One region of the Massilia sp. X63 genome, then DNA from elsewhere that is predicted to be linked to it. Evidence: predicted binding sites of a transcription regulator. Region 1 holds the regulator's gene; each other region holds the start of a gene.
The links. The regulator FNR, encoded in region 1, switches genes on or off when oxygen is low (the NO sensors DNR and NnrR bind a similar motif). The targets are predictions, from matches to a motif close to TTGATNNNNATCAA.
Positions count from the first base shown of each region.

Region 1 (7,363 bases):
CGTAAAAAAAGCCACACATCCGTCGTAGAAATAAGCGCAAAGTTTCCTGGCGGACTTTTGTATTCATGATACGCTGAGCAACTTCACAATTGATTCAGGATGTCATGATTGCCGGGATCCGAAGCACCGCATCCTGATCGTCGACGACAAGTCGATGCCGGCGGACTTCTCGAATGCGAGCCGGCCACGCTGCCCGGACCATGAAGATTCCATGCTTTACGCCGGCCGGCCGGATGCCCTGGCGCCGTCATCCAACTGATGAAACTTACTATGGTCCCTTGTTCCAGTACCGGTTTTACGATTATCACGTCGGCACGCCTTGCCCCGGACAGCGGCTACCTCGGCTACTTCTCGATTTACGCTGCCGGGGTGGACTGGACGGTCGACGCACCGACGTTTCGTGAACACAGGGTGAACTGGCAGCAGGCCCAATCGCTGTGCGATGCAATGGAGGGGGCGCATCGGAGGAGCCTGGCATGGCTGGAAGGGCAGGCAGGCCGGCCATGACGCCCGCTGCACGGCCCGGCGGGCGCTAGCGCTCAGGCCATCCGGTGCGGAAATGCGCGCGCCGGTACGCCGCCGGCGTGGTGTCCATGGTGCGCCGCATGGCGCGCGTGAGGGCGCTCTGTTCCGAGAACCCGGCGGCCAGCGCGATCTCGGCCAGCGGCCGGTCGGTGCCTGCCAGCCACTCGCAGGCGCGCCGCAGGCGGCAGCCGAGCAGCCAGTCGCCCGGGGTGCAGTCGTGTTCGAGGCGGAACAGGGCGTGCAGGCGGCTCACGCTCAGGCCGGCGGTACGCGCCATGCGCTCGGTGCTCCAGGGCAGGCCGGGTTCGGCCTCGATGCGCGCCAGCAGCGCGGCCAGGCGCGAAGCCGGCTGCGGCGCGCCGACGGTCAGGGTATCGAGCAGCAGCGGGGTCCAGCCGGCCAGTACCGGGGGCGCGGGCGGCTGGGCGGCGGCCAGGATGCCCATGAATTCGACCAGCTTGCGGGCGGCGGGGCCGATGGCGGTGAAGGGGCGCTCGAGCAGGCGCTGCCACGGACCTTGTTCGAGATTGGCCGCGCCGACATCGAGGATCAGGGACTGGTTGGCGCCGGCGCTGTATTGCGAGTGCCAGGCGCCCGGCGCGACCACGGCGCCGTGGAGTGGATCGAGCCGCCCCTGGCGGCCGGCGATCTCGAGCGCGACTTCGCCCTTGAGGGGCAGCACCAGCTGGGCATAGTCGTGGCGGTCGGCGAGCCGCGTCTGGCCGTAGCTGCGAACGTGCAGGTCGAGCAGGGGCGAGGCGGACATGCCGGCCGCGTCAGCCCATCGGGCTGCAGACCTCGGTGCCGGCTGCCAGGGCCTTGAGCCTGACTGGGTCGAGCAGGGTGACTTCGCGCTTGTCCACCTGCAGCCAGCCCTGCTTCTTGAAGCGCGACAGCAGGCGGCTGACGCTTTCGATGGTCAGGCCGAGGTAGTTGCCGATGTCTTCGCGCGACATGCGCAGCTGGAAGCTGCTCGGCGAGTAGCCGCGCGCCGCGTAGCGCGCCGACAGGTTGACCAGGAACACCGCGAAGCGCTGCTCGGCACGCATGTTGCCGAGAAGTAGCATCACGTTCTGTTCGCGCGTGATTTCCTGGCTCATGATGCGGTGGAAGTGGCGCAGCAGGGCCGGCACGTGGCCGAACAGCTCTTCCAGGCGCACGAACGGGATCTCGCACACCTCGCTGTCTTCCAGGGCCACGGCGTCGCAGTGGTGGGTGCCGCTGATGGCGTCCATGCCCAGCAGTTCGCCGGCCATCTGGAAGCCGGTGATCTGGGCTTCGCCGGCGGCGTTCACCTGGTAGGTCTTGAAGTGGCCGAAGCGCACCGCGTACAGGTTGCGGAAGGGCTCGCCCATGGCGTACAGGCGCTCGTCGCGCACGAGGCGGCGGCGGCGGCCGATGATCTGGTCGAGGCGGTTGATGTCCGCATCTTCGAGGCCCATCGGCAGGCACAGCTGGTGCATGCTGCAGGCGCTGCAGCTGGTCTTGAGGGCCTGGATGCTGATCGGCGCCTCGCCCGGAAGGGAGATGGGATGGCTCATTTCGGAAAAAGGCGGATTGCTGACGCAGCCATTATAGACGGCTGTTCGGCTTCTGGGCTTTCATTTTCCGGAGGGAAGAAGGTGGCCGGCCTGGCCGGCCACCTTCCAGCTGCCGGACGGCGCAGGCGCTTACAGGTGGTGCCGTTGCTCAGCCTTCATTTTGTAGTACGCCTCCCGGCCCTTGGCGCGCACGGTGGCGGCGATCTGCGCGGCCTCTCCGGCCGCCTGGTTGACCGAAGCAAAGGCGTCCGGATCGGCCTTGAACGACTCGACCGCCCGCTGGGACTCGGTCGTGCCGGCCAGGGCCAGGCCGAAGGTCGCGGACACCGCCAGTTCGGCCGCCAGGGTCTCGGCGCTCGGCGCGACCACCGCGGCGCCGGCCTTGGCGGCCTCGGACGCTTCCTGCTTCGCCTGCGGGGCCGCCAGGCTGCGCGCCAGCGCCATGTCGCCCGCCACCTGCTTCAGGAAGCCGACCGCGGCCTGGCTGCCGGACAAGTTGGCCAGGTCGCCCAGGCGCAGCAGGGCGGCGTTCTTAGCGTTGAACACCGCGCGGCCGCTGCGCTGGCTGCGCACGAAGTCGATCATTGGCTGGACCGCGATCGTGCTGCCGATGTAGCCGAGCGTGGCCACGATCTGCGGCAGGAACTCCTCGTGCCGTTCCGGCTCGTTGACCAGCCAGTCGAGCAGTAGCCTGGCGTCCTTCTCGGTATATTGCGAGGCCAGCTCGTAGGGCACCCCTTCGATCCAGTGCTGGGACACGAAGTCGCGCACGTCGCTTGGCGCCTGCAGGCCGCCGGCGCCGCAGGAGCAGCCGCCGGCAGGCATCACTTCCTTGCCGTCGATGCTGAGCGGGCCGGCCAGGTAGGCGGCCGACTCGGTGCCATTGACCACGTTGTGGTCGACGCCCACCGAGGGGTACATGACCGCGCGCGGGTCGTCGGTGCGATGCGGCAGGCCGCAGTTGTGGCCGTACTCGTGCACCCAGATCAGGCCTTCCTGGTTGGCGGTGAAGCGCACCGCCGCCACGTTCACCGTGGTGCTGCCGACCGGGGCGCAGCCGATGATGCTGTCGCCCGGGCCGCCGCACCAGCGGATCGCCTGCACGATCTTGACCCCGCTGCCCGCCGTCAGGAGGGCGGTGAGGTCGGCCGAGGTCTGGATGGTGCCCGGGACCGTGGCCGGCAGCACCCGCACCGCGCCGTTGCGGACGAACTGGACCGGGGTGGCGACGTCCGGCCCGGTGTCGTCGTTCTGGAGGATGGCGCCCATGTCGGCCAGGATCCGGTCGGCCTCGGCATCGCTCAGGGCCACGCTGCTGTGGCGGTGCACCGTGACCGACACCGTGCGATTGCCCGGGGGCGCCGCGTTCGGGTTGACGATCAGGTAGTCGACATACAGCGGGATGTCGGCGCCCCACGCAATGTCGACCCAGATGTCGACGCCGCCGGCGCGCGGGGCCACGTTATGCAGGGTGTAGCGGGCCGAGCCGATGAACTTGCCGGCCTCGGGGCCGCCGGGAGCGCCTTCGCCGATGGCCACGAAGACCTGCGAGCGGGTGCCGATCTGGTCCCAGTTGAGGCGCAGCACCCATTGGCCGCGCCGCAGGCCCCAGTCATGGCGGTAGGTGAAGCCGTTGCCGGACAGTGCGGGCGCGATGCTGGCTGCGCCGGCCTGCACCTGCGCTTCGGCTTCGGCGTAGGGCGCCTGGTAGGCCGAGGAGACGGCGGGATCGCCCGTCGTGCGCGGATGGTCGAGGCTGAGGGCGGCGTCCCGGTCGAGACGATCGTTTGGCGACATGCTGTTCTCCTTGTGGCTGTGATGGGTCAGGGAGTGACGACGAGGTAGTCGACGTAGAGCAGGATGTCGCTGCTCCATTCGACGTCCACCCAGATGTCGACGCCGCCGGCGCGCGGCGCGACGTTGTGGACCGTGTAGCGCGCCGAGCCGATGAACTTGCCGGCATCCGGTCCGCCGGCGGCGCCTTCGCCGATCGCCACCAGCACCCGCGAGCGCGGGCCGATGGCCGACCAGTTGAGCCGCAGCACCCACTGGCCGCGGCGCGCGCCCCAGTTGTGGCGGTAGGTGAAGCCGGTCCCGCTCAGTTCGGGTTCGGGGCCGGCTGCGGCAGGCTGGAACAGTTGCCGCACGGCGCCTCCGTCCACGTCCTGCCGGACTTCCGCGAACGCGGTCGGCACGGCCGAGGAAGCGAAGCGCATGTCCGCGCCGCCGGCGCCGGGCGCCAGCCGCGCGGCTGCCTGCTTGATCTGGTTGTTCGTCATGACCATTTCCTTTTCACATCGACGATCGATGGATGACCCGGCACGCAGCGCCGCAAGACGTGCCGGCCGGGCCGCCGGATAGCGGGCTGGATGGCATGCCTGATCGCAGGATCTGGCGCTGCCGGGCCCGAATCGTCAGCCAATATAGTCGAGTGTTTCGGGGGCCTAGGACCGATCTGACGGGTCATTAATATGGATCAGTGGCTTCCGGTTTTCTGGCAGAAAGAAAGATTTCGGAAGCTATAAAGCCTTTGCCTTTGCCTGGGCGCAGTCGTGCAGTTGTCGCCGCACTCCGGGGCCGGCCGGCGCCGGGGTGACGCATTGGCGCATCAATTCTGCTCGTCCAAACGTGCGGCCCCAGCCTGCATGCTAGATTCTGGTCACGCCGCCGCAGTAAAACCGCGCAGTACAACGAACAAAAGGGGCCCTGCATGTTCGGTTTGTCCGCCTTGGACCTGGCACGCCTGCAGTTCGCGTTCACCATGTCCTTTCACATCCTGTTTCCGGCGATTACGATTGGCATGGCCAGCTACCTGGCCGTGCTCGAACTGTGCTGGCTGCGCACCAGGCGCCAGGTCTACGTCGACCTCTACCACTACTGGCTGAAGATCTTCGCCGTCACCTTCGGCATGGGGGTGGTGTCAGGCATCGTGATGGCCTACCAGATCGGCACCAACTGGAGCTACCTGTCCGAGTTCGCCGGCAGCATCATGGGCCCGATCCTGTCCTACGAGGTGCTGACCGCCTTCTTCCTCGAGGCCGGCTTCCTGGGCGTGATGCTGTTCGGCTGGACCCGGGTCGGACCGGGCCTGCATTTCGCGGCCACCTGCGCGGTCGCGGTCGGCACGCTGATCTCGTCGACCTGGATCCTGGCCGCCAACAGCTGGATGCAGACCCCGCGCGGCTATGCCATCGAGGGCGGGCGCATGGTGCCGGCCGACTGGCTGGCGATCGTCTTCAACCCGTCCTTCCCGTACCGGCTGCTGCACATGGTGATCGCCGCCTATCTCACCACGGCGCTGATCGTCGGCGCCACCGGCGCCTGGCAGCTGCTCAAGCGACGCGACAACCCGGCGGTGCGCAAGATGCTGTCGATGGCGATGTGGATGATCCTGATCGTGGCCCCGATCCAGGCCCTGGTAGGCGACTTCCATGGCCTGAACACCCTCAAGCACCAGCCGGCCAAGCTGGCGGCGATGGAAGGGCACTGGCAGAACGAAGGCGAGCGGGCGATTCCGCTGCTGCTGTTCGGCATCCCCGACATGGACGAGGAAAGGACCAGGTTTGCAGTGGGCATCCCGCACCTGGGCAGCGTCATCCTCACCCACTCCTGGACCGGCCAGATCCCCGGACTCAAGGAATTTCCCCGCGAAGACCGGCCGAACTCGCTGATCGTGTTCTGGAGCTTCCGCCTGATGGTGGGCCTGGGCCTGCTCATGATCGCGCTGGGCGCCTGGGGCCTGTGGCTGCGCCGGGGCGGCCGCCTATGGACCAGGCGCCCCTTCCTGCGCTTCGCTCTGTGGATGGGACCGGCCGGCCTGGTCGCCATCCTGGCCGGCTGGACCACGACCGAGGTCGGGCGCCAGCCCTGGGTCGTGTACGGGGTGCTGCGCACCGCCGACGCAGTCTCGCCGCACGGCGCCGGTTCGCTGGCGCTCACCCTGGCGCTGTTCGTGGCGGCCTACGTCTTCGTGTTCGGCACCGGCACCGTGTACCTGCTGCGCATGATGCGCAAGGGGCCGCAGCGCTTCGAGCTGCACCGACCGGCCGAGGGCGGCCCCGGCGAGGAGCGCACGCCGATGCGGCCGCTGTCGGCGGCGGACGTGGCCAACGACGACGAGCCGGGGCCGGAAGGCGAGGGCAGTCATCCACACGACCAGGGTCACGATCACGACCGGCGGGGGAGCTAGCATGGGCATCGACACCACCGTCATCTGGGCGGTCATCATCTACTTCGCCGTCTTCATGTACGTGCTGCTGGACGGTTTCGACCTGGGCATCGGCCTGCTGTTTCCCTTCACGCCGAAGAAACGCGACCGCGACACCATGATGAACACGGTGGCGCCGGTCTGGGACGGCAACGAGACCTGGCTGGTGCTGGGCGGGGAGGGGCTGCTGGCGGCCTTCCCGGTGGCCTACTCGATCATCCTGTCGGGACTGTACCTGCCGCTGATCTTCATGCTGGTCGGCCTGGTGTTTCGCGGCGTGGCCTTCGAGTTCCGCTTCAAGGCCAGGGAGCACGAGCGCCACCTGTGGGACAAGGCTTTCATCGGCGGTTCGGTGGTGGCGTCCTTCTTCCAGGGCGTGGCGCTGGGCGCCTTCCTGGACGGCATTACGGTATCCGGGCGCAGCTATGCCGGCGGGCCGCTCGACTGGATCGCGCCCTTTCCGCTGTTGGCCGGTGTCGGCGTGATGATCGCCTACACCCTGCTGGGCGCCACCTGGCTGGTGATGAAGACCGAGGGCGAACTGCACGCCCGCATGGTGCAGGTGGCGCGTCCCCTGGCCCTGATGCTGCTCGCCGCCATCGTCATCGTCAGCATCTGGACCCCGTGGCGCGACCCGGCGGTGGCGGCGCGCTGGTTCAGCTTCCCAAACATCCTGTTCCTGGCGCCGGTGCCGGTGCTGGTGGCCGTGTTCATCGTGCTGCTGCTGCGCTCGCTGGCAGGGGACGAGGACGACTTGCCGCATCGGGTTCCCTTCGTGGCCGCGCTGGCCCTGATCTTCCTGGGCTACAGCGGCATGGCGATCAGCATCTGGCCGCACATCGTGCCGCCCGCGATCTCGATCTGGGAGGCCGCCTCGCCTCCGAGCAGCCAGGGTTTCGCGCTGGTCGGCACCCTGTTCATCCTGCCCATCATCCTGATGTACACGGCCTGGTCGTACTGGGTGTTCCGGGGCAAGGTCAAGGCCGACGCGGGGTACCACTGATGGACGGGCCGCGCCGCGACAGGCCGGGCCACGAGAGGCCGGACCATGACAGCCTGGGCCGCGTGTCGCGGCGCGAATGGATGCGGC
Region 1 is NZ_JBFTEF010000030.1:186-7,548, forward strand. It holds partial or broken gene AB3347_RS25585 (hypothetical protein) at 1-67, opposite strand, end outside; gene AB3347_RS25590 (AraC family transcriptional regulator) at 533-1,291, opposite strand; gene fnr (fumarate/nitrate reduction transcriptional regulator Fnr) at 1,302-2,066, opposite strand; gene AB3347_RS25600 (hypothetical protein) at 2,196-3,863, opposite strand; gene AB3347_RS25605 (hypothetical protein) at 3,890-4,345, opposite strand; gene AB3347_RS25610 (cytochrome ubiquinol oxidase subunit I) at 4,777-6,255, shown strand; gene cydB (cytochrome d ubiquinol oxidase subunit II) at 6,257-7,276, shown strand; gene AB3347_RS25620 (DUF2474 family protein) at 7,276-7,363, shown strand, end outside.

Region 2 (7,363 bases), on a different contig from region 1:
TTCCCATTGCTCGCCCTTGGGCGAGAACGGGCGGCCCTTGACGTAGTCGATGGTGGTGTCGTCCACCGCGACCATGCCGGCGCGCGCGCCCGCTTCGATCGCCATGTTACAGACCGTCATGCGGCCTTCCATCGACAGCGCGCGGATGGTCGAGCCGCCGAATTCGATGGCGTAGCCGGTGCCGCCGGCGGTGCCGATCCTGCCGATCACGGCCAGCACGATGTCCTTGGCGGTCACGCCCGGCAGCAGTTCGCCTTCGACCTGCACCAGCATCGACTTCGATTTCTTGGCCAGCAGGGTTTGCGTGGCCAGCACGTGCTCGACTTCCGAGGTGCCGATGCCGTGCGCCAGGCAGCCGAAGGCGCCGTGGGTGCTGGTGTGCGAGTCGCCACAGACCACGGTCATGCCGGGCAGCGTGGCGCCCTGCTCCGGGCCGATCACGTGCACGATGCCCTGGCGCTTGTCGTTCATGTCGAAGTAGGTCAGGCCGAAGCTCTTCGCGTTGGCGTCCAGGGTCTCGACCTGCAGGCGCGAGGTGGGGTCGGCGATGCCCTGGGCGCGGTCGGTGGTCGGCACGTTGTGGTCGGCCACGGCCAGGTTGCTGGAGGTGCGCCATAGTCCGCGGCCGGCCTCGCGCAGGCCCTCGAAGGCTTGCGGGCTGGTGACTTCGTGCACCAGGTGGCGGTCGATGTAGAGGACTGTGGTGCCATCGGCGTCGGCACGCACGACATGGGAATCCCAGAGTTTGTCGTAGAGCGTTTTTTGCATGGTCTATCCGGTGAACGCGATACCCCTGATGCGGGGACGATTTTTGATTATGCCATAATTGTGCACTGCCGCACCAAGCCGGGGCAACGCATTTTTCTGCCAATCAATCCACGTACATGCAAATATTATTTGCATAGACAACTTGCGATGCAAATTAAAAAAGCCTGAGCGGGCTTGCTCAGGCTTTTGTATGCGCTTTTGTCACAGAGTGGAAACAATCCCCGCTTTGCGCACTGCGGTAACTACGTAGGGTGGTCGGCAAAGCCGACCACCCTACGCCGCGAGGCGCACGTTGCTGCGGCAGCCATCCATCAGGAAGGACAGGCCGACCACCAGCACCAGTTCGCCCTCGGCCGAACGGGCGGTGCCCGTGATGCCTTCGACGGAGAGCGCGGTCATCGGCTTGATCACCAGGTCGGCCGTGCCGTCCACCGCGTTCACCGCCAGGATGTAGGGTTGCGGCGCGTTGATGACGATGCCGACGCGTTCCGAGCAGGCTTCGTAGCCCAGCGCCAGGGCCAGCGAACGCACCGGCAGCGGGCGTCCCTGGTCCTTCAGCACCGGCGCGCCGCCGACGCACTGGAACTCTTCCGGCAGCTCGACCACGCGCTCGACGACGGCCATCGGCAGCGCCAGCGAGGCGCCCGAGGTCGACACCAGCATGGTCGGGACGATCGACAGTTCGATCGGCAGGCGGATCGCAAACTTGGTGCCATGGCCGAGCGACGAATCGATGCGGATCGCGCCGCGGTTCTTCTCGACCGCGGTCTTGACCACGTCCATGCCCACGCCGCGCCCCGACACCGAGGAAGCCACTTCCTTGGTCGAGAAGCCCGGCAGGAACACCAGCTGGTAGGCGTCGTCGTCGTTCGGGGCGCCGTTCTCGCCGATCAGGCCCTTGTCGATCGCCTTGCGGCGCAGCCTGACCGGGTCCATGCCCTTGCCGTCGTCCTGCAGCACGATCATGACGCTGTTGGCTTCCTGCCATGCCTTGAGCAGGATGAAGGCCTTGGCCGGCTTGCCGGCGGCCACGCGTTCTTCCGGCGACTCGACGCCGTGGTCGAGCGCGTTGCGCAGCATGTGCACCAGCGGGTCGTACAGGCTGTCCACCACCACGCGGTCGACCTCGGTCTCGGCGCCTTCGATGGTCAGTTCGACATCCTTGCCCAGGTCCTTGGCCAGCTCGCGCACCAGGCGCGGGAATTTCTGGAACAGGCGGCCGACCGGCTGCATGCGGGTGGCCAGCGTGGCGCGCTGCAGTTCGGCCGAGTAACGCGACGCGCGTTCCAGGGTCTCGGTGAGCGTGGCCATCAGGGCGGCGGCCGGGCCTTCGAACTTGAACTGCTGCAGGCGTTCGAGCAGCACGGCGGCCTGGTTGGCGGCCTGCACCGATTCGCCCGCCACTTCCAGCAGTGCGTCCAGCTTGACCGCATCGATGCGGATGCTTTCGTCCTTGGCCGGGGCGCTTGCTGCGCGCGCATCGGCGACCTTGTCGTTCTGGCGGCGGTCGACGCCGTCCCAGCCGCCCGGTTTGGCGGCCGGCGCAGCGTCGGCAGCGGCAGCGGCAGGCGCCTGGGCAACAGCCGCGGTGGCGGCCACGGCCGGCGCCGATCCTGCGGCAATCGCGACGCTCGCGGGCACTACGGCGTTGTACATGCCAACCCAGTCGAGGCCATCGTCACCTGCGGCCGGGACTGCGGCAAGGGCGACAGGCGCAGCGGCGACCGCTGCAGCCGCGGGTACGGCGGCCGGCGCCGCAGCCGGAGCGGCCGGGGCTGCGCTCGGCGCGCCCTTGCCTTCGATCGCGTCCTTCAGGATGCGTTCGAGCGCTTCCGGCATCTGCGCCAGGCCTTCCGGCGGCGTGCCGTTGTTGAGGTCGTTCAACTGGTCGGCCACGAAGCCGGAGGCTTCGAGCGCGGCTTCGATCGCGAGCGGCGTGACCGGCGCGGCGCCGGTGCGCAGCGCGTCGAACAGGTTCTCGGTCAGGTGGCAGGCCGCGACCAGCGCGGGCAGGCCCATGAAGCCGGCGCCGCCCTTGATCGTGTGGAAGGAACGGAACACCGCGTTCAGCGTTTCCTTGTTGTCGGGATCGCGTTCGAGGCGCAGCAAATGTTCTTCAACATTCACTGCAAGGTCCATCGCCTCGACGACGAAGTCCTTGAGCATATCGTCCATTAGAACCCCAGATCGGCCAGAAGATCGTCAACACTGTCCTGGTTCAGTGCCGTATCCGGCACCGACGGGCCCTGCATCAGCGGCGCAGGCGCAGGCGGGACTTCTTTCTTGGCCAGCTTTTCCTTCAGGTCGGCGGGGGCGCTGTCGCGCAGCAGCTGCGCCAGCTCGGCTTCGACGGTCTGGGTGATCTTGACCACCTTCTTGATCAGCTGGCCGGTGATGTCCTGGAAGTCCTGCGCCATCATGATCTCGAGCAGGCGCGCCTTTTCCGCTTCGGTCGCTTCGTTGACGGCGGCGGCGAACTGGCGCGCGTCGCCGGCCAGGGCCTTGAACTCGTCCAGGCTCAGCTTGCCCGAGAACAGGTCGGCCCAGCGGTTTTCCATGTCCTTGGCCTGCTTCGACAGCAGGTCCTGCGCCGGCATGCCTTCGTCCAGGGTGTTCAGCACCTTGTTGGCGGCCTGCTCGGTGAGAGTGGCGACGTATTCCAGGCGGTCCTGGGCATCGTTGATGGCCGACGAGGCTTCGGTCAGCGCCTTGTCGTAGCCCAGCTCGCGCAGCGAATCGTGCAACAGGCGCACGATGCCGCCGAGGCGCTCGAACATGGCGTGCTCGCCGTCGCTGCTGGCGGCCGGCAGGGTCGTTGCAGCCACCGGAGCGGCCGCAGCCGTGGCAACCGGCGCGGCCGCGGCGGTCGCCGGAGCGCTCGAGGCGGCCACCTGGTCGAACAGGGATTCGAGGTCGTCCTCGTCGGCCGGGGCGGCATTTGCCGCAGCGGGCGCGGCCTCGGGCGCCGGCGCCGGGGCGGCGGCGGGAGCGCTGGCGCGCTGCGCCGCCACTTCCTCGAATAGTGCGTCGAAATCGTCAGCGGCGTTGGTCATGATCCCTGCTTCTCCATGGTGTTTAAGTTCGCAATGAGCGTTGCAATTACGGTATTTTTACTGCGCCCATCCGGCCATTTCGGCGGCACGCGGGATGGGTCAAATCTGCATGGGAGTGTAGCAGTGTGGTTGCCGTAGGTAAATGTCGGAGACGGAGACGCAACAAAATGGACAGTGAAACTTAATTCCGCGACAATTAAATTGCAGGGTTCCTGAATAATTACACAAGGGAGGTGTTGTTTTTCGTAACGCGAAGCGTATTCTTAACCCGGTGTTGTTGTGCCATTGAAATAAATACCCGGAGTTTGATCGAGCTCAACAGTTTGCGTTCTTGCAATCGCCGCCATGCCGTGTTCGCTCCAGAATGGCGTGGCCATTGGAGGAGTCAACCATGTATCGCAAAATCCTGATCACCACCGACGGCTCGGCCGTGTCGCAGCATACGGCCTGCGCCGGTGTCAAATTCGCGCAACAGATGGGCGCCGAGGTGCTGGCCCTGTTCGTCGCGCCCGAGTACCAGTACCCCGTCTATGTGGAAATCATTCCGCCCTCCTACCCCAGCGAAGAGGAATACATCGCCCAGATGCGCCGCATGGGCGAAGAATACATGGGCAAGATCATGCGTTCCTGCGCCGGCGCAGGCCTGAAGCATGCGTGCATGACCGCGTTTTCCGACAGCGCCGCCCTCAAGATCGTCGACGTCGCCGAGCAGGAAGGCTGCGACCTGATCTTCATGGGCTCGCACGGCCGCAGCGGCTGGGGCCAGCTGTTGCTGGGCAGCGTCACCAACAAGGTGCTGTCGCACACGAGCAAGCCGGTGCTGGTGCACCGCCTGATCAGCGAGCCGGCGCCGGCATGAGGCGCGCAGCAGGGCATGGCCCCGGGAAGCCGGCTCCGGGCCCCGGGAAGCCGGCTCCGGGCCCCGGGAAGCCGGACCTGACGAAAGTACGACAAATACCGGTACGATCCCGTGTTAGCCTGCATCGGTCATCGTCGCGTTCACCTCGAAGGATGGATTTATGATTCGCATAGTCATTGCCGACGACCACACGATCATGCGCGAAGGCCTCAAGCGCATCCTCGACGGCGCACCGGATATCGAGATCGCCGGGGAAGCGACCAACGGCTTCGAAGTGCTGGCCCAGGTACGCCAGGGCGGCTTCGACCTGCTGCTGCTCGACCTCTCGATGCCGGGCCGCAGCGGCGTCGACCTGATCCGCCAGGTGCGCAGCGAAGCGCCCAAGCTGGCGATCCTGATCCTGACCATGCACGAGGAAGAGCAGTACGCGGTGCGGGCCATCCGCGCCGGCGCCCAGGGCTACCTGACCAAGGAAAGCGCGGGCACCCAGCTGGTGGGCGCCATCCGCAAGGTGGCCTCGGGACGTCCATATATCAGTACCGAGGTGGCCGAGCAGCTGGCCCTGAACATCATGACGCCGAACGAACAGCTGTTGCATAAACAACTGTCGGACCGCGAGTTCGAGGTGTTTTCGCTGCTCGTCGGCGGGAAGTCGATCACGGAAATCGCGAACAGCCTGCACCTGTCGGTCAAGACGGTCAGCACCCACAAGACCCGCATCATGCAGAAGATGGGCATGACGTCGTTGTCGGAAATGGTCCAGTACGCCGTGGCGCACAGGCTCTTGTCTCCGATGAAGGCGTAATACAAAGACGTTTTAGACACGCGGCAGCTCGTTTTGTGCCTGCGACGCCACGCTTCCAGGGTAGGAATTTCTACCCTGACCTGCTCCCCTCCTCGCTCCCCCCTCCCCGCACTTCCCTCTGGCGCCCCATGTCGCGGGTCGGAATATTCCTACAAGCCTGTCATCCTTCCTACCTACATATTCAGCCATCGCTGATATCCGTGCCGGACTCGTGTTGGCATACTGAATTCAGCGTTTCGACTTGCTTGCGATCCAAGTCCCAGCGTGAGCCACCGGCAGCGGGAATTTTCCAAAGCACCGGTTGCCTGCTCCGCCCTGTGGTCGCCGCCTGAAACCCTGAGTCTTTCACCTGGAGATGAGCATGCAGTCCCAGCCAACGTCAGAACCACGCAACGTCACTCAGCCGACCCTGCATACCCCCATGGAAGCCGGCCGCCAGCGCCAGGGACGTCTCTGGTCGAACCTCAAGGAAGTCTGCGACCTGCTGCGCATTCCCGCCAGCGTCTCGGTCACCTCCGAAGAACTGCTGTTCCAGCACGTCCAGTTCAAGACCGGACAGCGGGTACACACCATCGGCCAGGCCTTCGACACCCTGTACATCGTCAACTCCGGCTTCCTCAAGACCGTGCTCATCGACGAGTTCGGCAACGAGCAGGTGCTGAGCTTCCCGATGAAGGGCGACATGCTGGGCGTGGACGGCATCCACACCCGCCACTACGCCTCGGAAGCCGTGGCCCTGTCCGACTGCGACCTGATCCTGCTGCCGTTCAAGAAGCTCACCGCCCTCGGCCGCGTCCACGCCGAGCTCGAGAACATGATGTACGGCGTCATGAGCCGCGAACTGGTGCGCGAGCAAACCATGATCGGCATGCTCGGCGCCCTTTCGGCCGAAGCGCGGGTGGCCCGCTTCCTGGTTTCGCTGGCCGACCGCTTCGCCGCGATGGGCTACTCGAGCAAGCTGTTCAACCTGCGCATGACCCGCCACGAGATCGGCAGCTACCTCGGCCTGACGCTCGAAACGGTCAGCCGCACCCTGTCGGCCTTCAACGAGATCGGCCTGATCACCGTCGACCAGCGCACCATCGGCATCAAGGACGCCGAGGCGCTCAAGACCCTGCGCCGCCTGCCGCCCTCGCGCTCGCGCACCAAGGGCGGCGCCAAGCAGAAAGCCGAGAGCGAACAGCCCGGCGACGACCAGGTGCTGGCAACCGCCTGATCGGCGTCGTAAAAAACAAGGCCGGTTCCCGCCAGGGCGCCGGCCTTGTTTTTTCGTAGGGTGGGCGGCTATGCCGCCCGCGCGTTCACATCACCTTAGCGCAGAGGCAAACCGATCAGCATTCATGCGCTGCTTGAACGCGTGGGCGGGAGACCCGCCCACGCTACTCTTAAATTATTGGTCGCGCGACAGCACCCCATTGTTCACCCGCACCCGATCGCCCTGGCGGAAGCCCGGATCGTTGTCGAACTGCAGGGTCTGGGTCGCGCCGCTGTTGGCATAGCGCACCACCACTTCATAGCGCTGCTCGCGGTTCATGTTGCGCTGCACGTTGCGTCCGGCCAGACCGCCGGCCACTGCGCCGGCCACCGTGGCCGCGGTACGGCCGCTGCCGCTGCCGACCTGGTTGCCGAGCAGGCCACCGATGACGGCGCCGCCTGCCGTGCCCAGGTAGTTGCCGTTACCCGACACTTCGATCACGTTGACCGCTTCCACGACCGCGCAATTGGTGCAGTAGCGCGCCTGGCGCGGCTCGCGCGCTTCGTTCAGGCGCCCGCTTGCCAGCAGCGGCCGGCCCAGCACGCTGGTGGTGTAGCGGCCATTGGCGCGGATGGTCGCTGTGACGCGGCTGTCCGGCGCGATCCGGTCCGAGGCGCGAACCG
Region 2 is NZ_JBFTEF010000006.1:223,004-230,366, reverse strand. It holds gene leuC (3-isopropylmalate dehydratase large subunit) at 1-768, opposite strand, end outside; gene AB3347_RS14425 (chemotaxis protein CheA) at 1,042-2,943, opposite strand; gene AB3347_RS14420 (protein phosphatase CheZ) at 2,943-3,821, opposite strand; gene AB3347_RS14415 (universal stress protein) at 4,213-4,680, shown strand; gene AB3347_RS14410 (response regulator) at 4,841-5,485, shown strand; gene AB3347_RS14405 (Crp/Fnr family transcriptional regulator) at 5,907-6,701, shown strand; gene AB3347_RS14400 (glycine zipper 2TM domain-containing protein) at 6,876-7,363, opposite strand, start outside.
Region 2: a site for FNR is predicted at 4,127-4,140, ahead of AB3347_RS14415 (universal stress protein). Genes of this name have one in related genera too.

Region 3 (7,363 bases), on a different contig from region 1:
TCAACCGTGCCGGAGAAGTACGAGCGCGGGCTTGGCGCGCGCTGTATGCACGGCTGCCTCTGCTATGATCGAAGCCTTCGTATCTGCCCTAGCTGCCGCTTCATGGACGCCTTTCTCGTATCGACCGGCATCGTGGGCCTTGCCGAGATCGGCGACAAGACCCAGTTGCTGGCCTTCCTGCTCGCCGCGCGCTTTCGCCGCCCCCTGCCGATCGTGTTGGGCATCTTCGTGGCCACCGTCGCCAACCACGCCTTTGCCGCCGCCGTCGGCGCCCTGGTGAGCGAACTGCTGGGACCAGGCGTGATGCGCTGGGTGCTGGGCCTGTCCTTCCTGGCGATGGCCGCCTGGACCATGATTCCCGACCGGATCGCCCCCGAAGACACCCCGCCGGCACGCTACGGCGTGTTCCTCGCCACCCTGCTCGCCTTCTTCATCACCGAGATGGGCGACAAGACCCAGGTGGCCACCGTGGCCCTGGCGGCGCGCTACGACGCGATGGCGGCGGTGGTGGCCGGCACCACCTTCGGCATGATGCTGGCGAACGTGCCGGCCGTGGTCTTCGGCGAGCGCATGGCCAGGCGCGTGCCCCTGCTGCTGGTGCACGGGCTGGCGGCGCTGATCTTCGCGGTGCTGGGCATCGCCACCCTGATGGGCGCGGGCGAAGCGCTCGGGTTCTGAACGGACGCCGCGGCCTCACTCCTGCGTGACCCACACCGGCGCCGACCACAGCACGTTGCCGTCTTCCTGCGTCACCTTCGCATAATAGAAATGCCTGCCCGGCGCCGGCGTGAAGCTGGCGGTGGCCAGGTTCGCCACCTCGGTGACCGTGCCATTGCGCCCCGGCACCCCTTCCATGATCGCCACCGCCGCCGCCTTCTTGCCCGCGCTGGAAGCGAAGTGCGCGGTGAGCGTGAGCGGGCCGCGGTTGACGAAGCGCTCGCCCATCATCTTTCCGTTCGCGGTGAACACCAGCTGCGAGCCCTTGTCCATGGTGGCGAACACGCGCCGCGCCTTGAGCGCCTCGATGAAGCTGTCGCGGGTGAGCGCCGTCCCGTTGGGCAGCAGGATGCCGGTGCGGTTGGTATAGGACGCGCCCCAGTTGGCGCAGTGGTTGTCCTGGTTGGTGCTGAAGGCGACGTGGTAGCCGGCTTCGAGCAGGCGGTTGCAGGCCTGCTCGAAGTTGCTGCGCCGGGTCTCGCTCTCGGCGTCGTTGGTGGAGAACGCGGTACTGTTCATCACCTCGCACAGCGCCATCGCCTCGTCGCCGTCCGCCGTGTAGGCGAGCGGCACGCCGTTCACCTTGAACTGCCCGCTGTGCGCGGGATGGTTGAACTGCCCCACCCAGCCGCGCGCCCGCATCAGGGTGTAGAGCGCGCCATAGTCGCTGCGCGCGATGCGGGTGTCGGCCAGCAGCTCGCCCAGGGCATTGGTTTCCCAGCCCAGCAACTCGTCGCTGTTGAAGATGTTGATGTGGCCGCCGTTGTTGATGACGCCCCACTCCATGCCGTACAGGGCCAGGAAGCCCGGCTTGGTGGCGTTGAAGGCGGCCGCGCTGGCCAGGCCGGCCCGGTACAGGTCGCGCGCCTTGGCCGGATCGGCATTCGGGTTGGTGCCGTCCGAGCCGTCGTACATGTGGTTGTGCTCGGAGACCGCCAGGATGTCGAGGCCGCGCCCCCTGGCATAGGCAAACGCGGCCTCGGGACCGTACTTGGCCTTGAGCGGCTCCTGCGCGCCCTTGCAGTCGTCCAGGGCGGCGCCGCCGTCGCTGTGGTTGCTCTGGCTGTGCAGGTTGGCGAGATATACGGTATAGGGCAGCGCGCCGGTGGCCGGCGCCATCGCCGCGCCGGCAGCCTCGCGCACGCCGGGCAGCGGCGCGAAGCGCGGCATGCGCGGCGCGGCCGGCTGCCCGACCGCGATCTGCCAGTCCTGCTCGACGGCGCCGTGGTGCTCGTCATGGGCGACGCCGCGCAGGATGGCGTGCAGGCGCACCGCGTACAGGCCGGCCCGGGCGGGCGCGCCCTTGATGCGGCCGTCCCACATGACCTGCACCGGTACGTCGCTGCCCAGGATGGGATTGGCGCCGCGCCAGACCCGGACCACCCGCTTGTGCGGATCGACCAGTTCCAGCTTCCAGTAGACGTTCCCGGACTGTTCCAGGCCGGGGTAGCTGAAGTTGAGGCTGAAGGTCCGGCGCGCATCCGCTGTGCCCTGGAAGGGCGCGTGCAGGGTGGCGTCGAATTCCTTGTGCTCGGCCGGGGCCGCGAACGCGCTGCTGCAGCACAGGGCCAGCAGGAGCGCACGGAGGGAGGGGGGCAGGATGATGGTTTTCATGATGCAATTTTTGCAATTGCACACAAAGTCTTGTTGATTTAACAACCATCACGGTGAGACATTATTTACGCATCTCTTGTTCCTAAACTAAAAATTAAAGATGAATGAAGTTTTCAGGACGTATGACGATGCGCTAAGTAAATAGTTTCTGGAAAGCATGGAGATTTAGTCAGGGAGTCGTAGCGATTCAAGGCGCCGCTGGCCTCATTTGGAGCCTATTGATGCTTGTGGCCGCAAATTGACTCTAGACAAACCCTATAGCCCAGCTTCGCGCAACGATAGCCGCTTAAGTTCGTTAATCCCCAGAACGACCATGCACGGGCTAGTACCGCCCCATATGGCGGGATCGGGCGGCCTAACGATGGATATCACTTCACCGCGCATACAGAGCTACAGATCACGCGCGCCGCCCTGTGCACTTATGGTCAACCAACGACAAAAGTCTGTACCCAAGGCGGCGTTCCGGCCGTCCTGAGACTGGGAATGCTGATCAATCCAGAACGCAAAGCGGCGACCAGAACACGCAAGGCGGCCATAACGAAATAAATTCAAAAGCACTCAACCTAAACCACGGAGGCAATAAATGGCAATGGACGTGTATCTGCAGATCGACGGGATCAAGGGCGAGCAACGCGGCTTTTGGCCGGGGCCGAATTATGAAAAGGAGAAGCCAACCTATGTTGTCTACCGCCGCTAACCGTGTTGTTGTGACTGTACTCGCTCTCTTCGCCCTCGCGTGGGGAGACGCAGTGGCTGCTGCCAAAGCAGAAACTGAAGCTGGGGTGGTGGCTAAGCTGTACAAGGATTTTGCTTGGCAGGCAATAGCGGCCCAGACGGACCTCTTCGGGGATGTCCTCGCGAACCAAAGCCGGCCTACCCTTGAGAAGTATTTCACACCTGCATTAGCGGATTTACTGGTCAAGGACGCGGCTTGTCAAGTGAAGCACAAGGGAATCTGCAATCTTGAGGTCGCCCCCCTGTTCGACTCTCAGGACCCTAGAGTGACAGACCTAGAGGTGGCGACTATAGCGCCTGGCAGGGTTGCTGTTACTTTCAAGGACCCCACGAATGACGAGGCAACGAAGATCGAGTTCGTAGTTGCGCAAATAGCTGGAAAATGGAAAATTGCTGACATCATTTACAAGAGGGATGGATGGTCACTCAAGAAAGTTTTGTCGAATAAGATTCCGTAGTCGTGAGGAACGAAGTTGTACGCATATGCAGCCTCGCCCCCATGCTGGTTGCGTCAGAGCGCCATTGTGGGAGCGCCCGCCCTCAGAACATTGGCGATCGGAACCTGGAAGAGCTCGCGACCGCCAAGGGACCGGACCTGTAAGCCAGGACAGAATCCAGCCCGGCGACCGGAACTGATCAGAAATGGAAGTCCGCCCTTACCATCGGGGTACTGGCGCGCTGCCCTGCCCCGCCGGTGGTCTGGCGCGAATTGCCGAACTTGTTGTTCCAGAACTGGTAGCCGACGCCGACCCGGATCTTCTTCGGCGCGTAGCCGAAGCGCGGGCCGATGTCGACCATCAGGGCCATGTCGAGGTTGGTCTCGGCGCTGGTCGGGTTGCCGGTTTCGTCCAGGCCCTTGGCGGCGATGAAGTTCAGGAAGCCTTCGAAGGACCAGTGCTCGCTCACCGGGATGCCCCAGCTGGCGCCGAACATCGGGTGGGTGTCGTAGGTGTAGCGCCCGCGCACGTTCGAGATCGGCGGGAAGGCGCCGCTCGGCGCGTTCGATTCGCGCAGCCACAGGATGCTGGTGTTCAGGAAGCCCGGCACGTCCCACATCAGGGTGGGGCCTAGCACCAGCATGCGCTTGCGCGAGTTGTAGCCGACGTCTTCCTTGTGGTTGAGGTCGAAGCCGACCGTCAGGCCCATGCCCTTGACCTTGCCGAATCGGATTTCCTGGCCGCGCAGCGCGCCGATGTCGAGCGTGTGGCGGTACAGCAGGTAGGCTTCGCTTGCGCCGCTGCTGCTCCCCAGGGAGCGCGGGTCGGTGCTGTCGGATTTCAGTACGTCCAGGTTGAGGTAGTTGCTGCCGTACTTGTAGCCGCTGGCGTGGGTGAACGCCACGATGTGCTTCTTGATGTGCTCGGGGTTGAAGGGTTCGGCGAAGCGGGTGCCGTAGCGGTAGCTGACGGCGTTGTCGCTCCAGTCCATCGCCATGGCAGGCGCGGCGCAGCACAGCAAGATGGCGCAGGCTGCGCCGGTCCATCCTGTCGATCGTTTGTTCATGTTCTTGTCCCTGACTGGTTGTCGAGATGGCCGGCGAGCGCGTCCGCCGGCCTGCGTTCCACATAGTGTTCCACCCGGTGCTCGCGCCCGTCGTCGACGAGCTCGATGGTATTGCCCTGCTGTCCTGCCCCGTCGAGCACCAGCAGCTCGCCCACCGTGGCAGGCAGCACCGTGACCTGGTAGTCGGTCCGTCCATGGCGGTAGCGGAAGCGCAGGCTGTCCCAGCCGATGGGCAGGAGCGGCGCCAGCGCCAGGCGGTCGACCGCGCGCATGATACCGAGCAGCGCGTCGGTGAGCAACGCATAAATCCAGCCGGCCGCCGCGCCAGGGGGTGCAGGGTGCGCGCCGTCCATCATGAGGCAAGGCGCGGCGCCGCAGCGCACACCTGCTTCGCCGTCCCGGCGCAGCGGACTCAAGGAGCGGGCCAGTTCCCAGGCGCGGGTGCCGGCCCCGGCGCCGGCCAGGGCCAGCGCCACCCAGGCCGCGCTGCGCCCGTCGTGCATGGCGGCGCCATCGAGGGCCCCCAGCACCGCCCCCACCCGGTCCGGGTTGGCGCCGGCCATGGCGGCCCAGGCCTGGGTGGCGGGGTCGGGGCGGCTCATGCCATCGGCCCCGTAAGCGCTGCCGTCCCAGCCGTATTCTTCCGCCTGGGCCATGAGCGCCAGCGCGGCGCCGCGGCAGGTGGTGGCGAAGCCGAAATCGGCGCGGCGGTCGGCCACGTCGGCAAAGCGCTGCAGCACGGTGGCGAGCCGGAAGGCCAGGCCCACGTCCTCGCGCCGGGCGCCCGGTTCCTGTTCGTCCTCGTGCATGCGCGCATCCTGCAGCGGCAGGCCGTGCATGCCGAAGCGCAGGCAGCCGCGCAGGCCGTGCACGCAAACCTGGTACAGGTCGTCGTGCGCCAGGCGCGTGCCGCTCGACGGGCCGCCACCGGCCGGTTCGCGCAGGATGCCGTAGTCGCCGGTGGCGGCCACGTAGCGGCACAGCGCATAGGGCAGCCACAGGAAGTCGCCGACCGGCGCGCCGGCAACGCCGATGTCTTCGCGGGCCGCCCGCAGCAGCGCGGCGCGCAGGGTGGCCGGGCTGCCGTGCAGCGCGGCCATGGCGCCCTGCAGCTGCTCGGCCGGGGCGCCGCCCATGGCGCCGGCCACTGCCGTGTAGGGCAGCCAGCCGTTGGCGAACAGGTCGAACGCGGGCTCGGGCGTGGTCACGCGCACGGCGCCGAGCAAGCCGTCCCACCAGGCGTGCACCTGGCGCAGCGCGCGCGCCGCCGCCTTGGCGCCGCCGTGCTGCTGCACCGCGCGGCTGGCCGCCAGGTGGTCGGGGCCGGCCACGCCGAGCAGGAACACCAGTTCGGTCTCCATGCCCGGCTGCAGCTCCAGCACGGTTTGCAGGGCGGCGCAGGGGTCGAGGGCCGCGCCGAGCGTGCCGGCCAGGCCCTGTCGTTCCAGCGCGGCCGGGCGCGCCAGGCTGCGCTGGCGGCCGACGAATTCGCGCCGGTCGGCGGTGTAGGCGATCGGGGCGGACTGGGGCGCATCCAGGTGGAAGAAGCCGAGCTGCTCGGCGAAGCCGGCGCCGAAGGCGTTACGCGCCAGCAGCGCGCCGCTGGCCAGGTCGACGCTGGTCACCAGCTGCAGGCCGGGTGCGGCCTCGACCTCGTCCATCCACCATTGCACATAACCGGTCACGCTCAGGCGGCGCGGCGCGCTGGAGAGGTTGCGCAGCCGCAGCACGGCATACTTGAGCGGCGCATCGGGCGCCACGAAACAGCGCAGCTCGGAGCCGATGCCGTGCGCCTGGTGTTCGAACACGGTGTAGCCGAAGCCGTGGCGCGTGCGGTAGGGCTCGCCGGACGGCATCGGCCAGGGCGCCGGCGACCAGGCCGCGCCGCTGTCTTCGTCGCGCAGGTAGAAGGCTTCGCCCTGCGGCGCCGTCAGGCGCAGCTCGCGCCGCCCGCACCAGGTGCTGCCCGGGCCGTCGTGCGGCAGCAGCGCGCCGAACACGCCGTTCGCGAGCGGATGCAGCGGCGGCTGCCCGCCCTGGGCCGGCGAGGCGGCGCCGCTGCGGATCACCGCTTCGCGCCCATCCTGCGAGAAGCCGCCCATGCCATCGTCGTGCTGCAGGGCTTCCGCTTGCGCCGGCACGGCCTCCAGCGTCCATGCGGGCGGAGGCTCCTGCGCCACGAACGGCAGCGGCAGCGTGGCCTGGGGCGGCGCGGCGCGGCGCAGCTGGTCGGCCAGGCTGCCGCGCTCTTCGAGCAGCAGCACCCGCGCCGCCGCCAGCAGCAGGATGCGGTCTTCCTGCGGCAGTTCGGCCAGCAGGTGCACGTACATGCCGCGTGGCGCCTCCAGCGCTTCCGGCGCCAGCAGCAGCACCTGGTCGCGGATCTCGCGGTTCTCGCACAACACGACCAGGTCGGCATCCAGGCCGCGCGCCTGCCAGTAGGCATGCGCCTGCAGGACTTCGTGCGCCAGGCTGCTGTCCGGACCGGGCTGCAGCACCAGCAGCGGACGGCTGCCGTCCACGCCATAGGCGTGCAGGGCGGCGCGGCCGCGCACATTGCGTTCGATGATGCCGGGGTCGGCGCGCAGGCCCGGCCTGGGGTCGAGCAGGCAGGCGGCCAGGCGGTTGTAGCGCTGGGCCTGGGCGTCGCCCAGCCCGGCCGCACGCAGCGCGGCCTGGCCGTGCGTCCAGGCCGCCTCGATGGCCTGCTGCACCACCTGCGGATCGGCATGGCGCGCCGCCAGCTGGCGCGCGGCGGCCGGCGTGGCGGCGGCGCCCATGACCAGGTCGAGCG
Region 3 is NZ_JBFTEF010000016.1:53,686-61,048, reverse strand. It holds gene AB3347_RS22780 (TMEM165/GDT1 family protein) at 103-678, shown strand; gene AB3347_RS22775 (CehA/McbA family metallohydrolase) at 694-2,331, opposite strand; gene AB3347_RS22770 (DUF3828 domain-containing protein) at 3,009-3,524, shown strand; gene AB3347_RS22765 (outer membrane beta-barrel protein) at 3,703-4,569, opposite strand; gene AB3347_RS22760 (glucoamylase family protein) at 4,566-7,363, opposite strand, start outside.
Region 3: a site for FNR is predicted at 2,570-2,583, ahead of AB3347_RS22775 (CehA/McbA family metallohydrolase). Genes of this name have one in related genera too.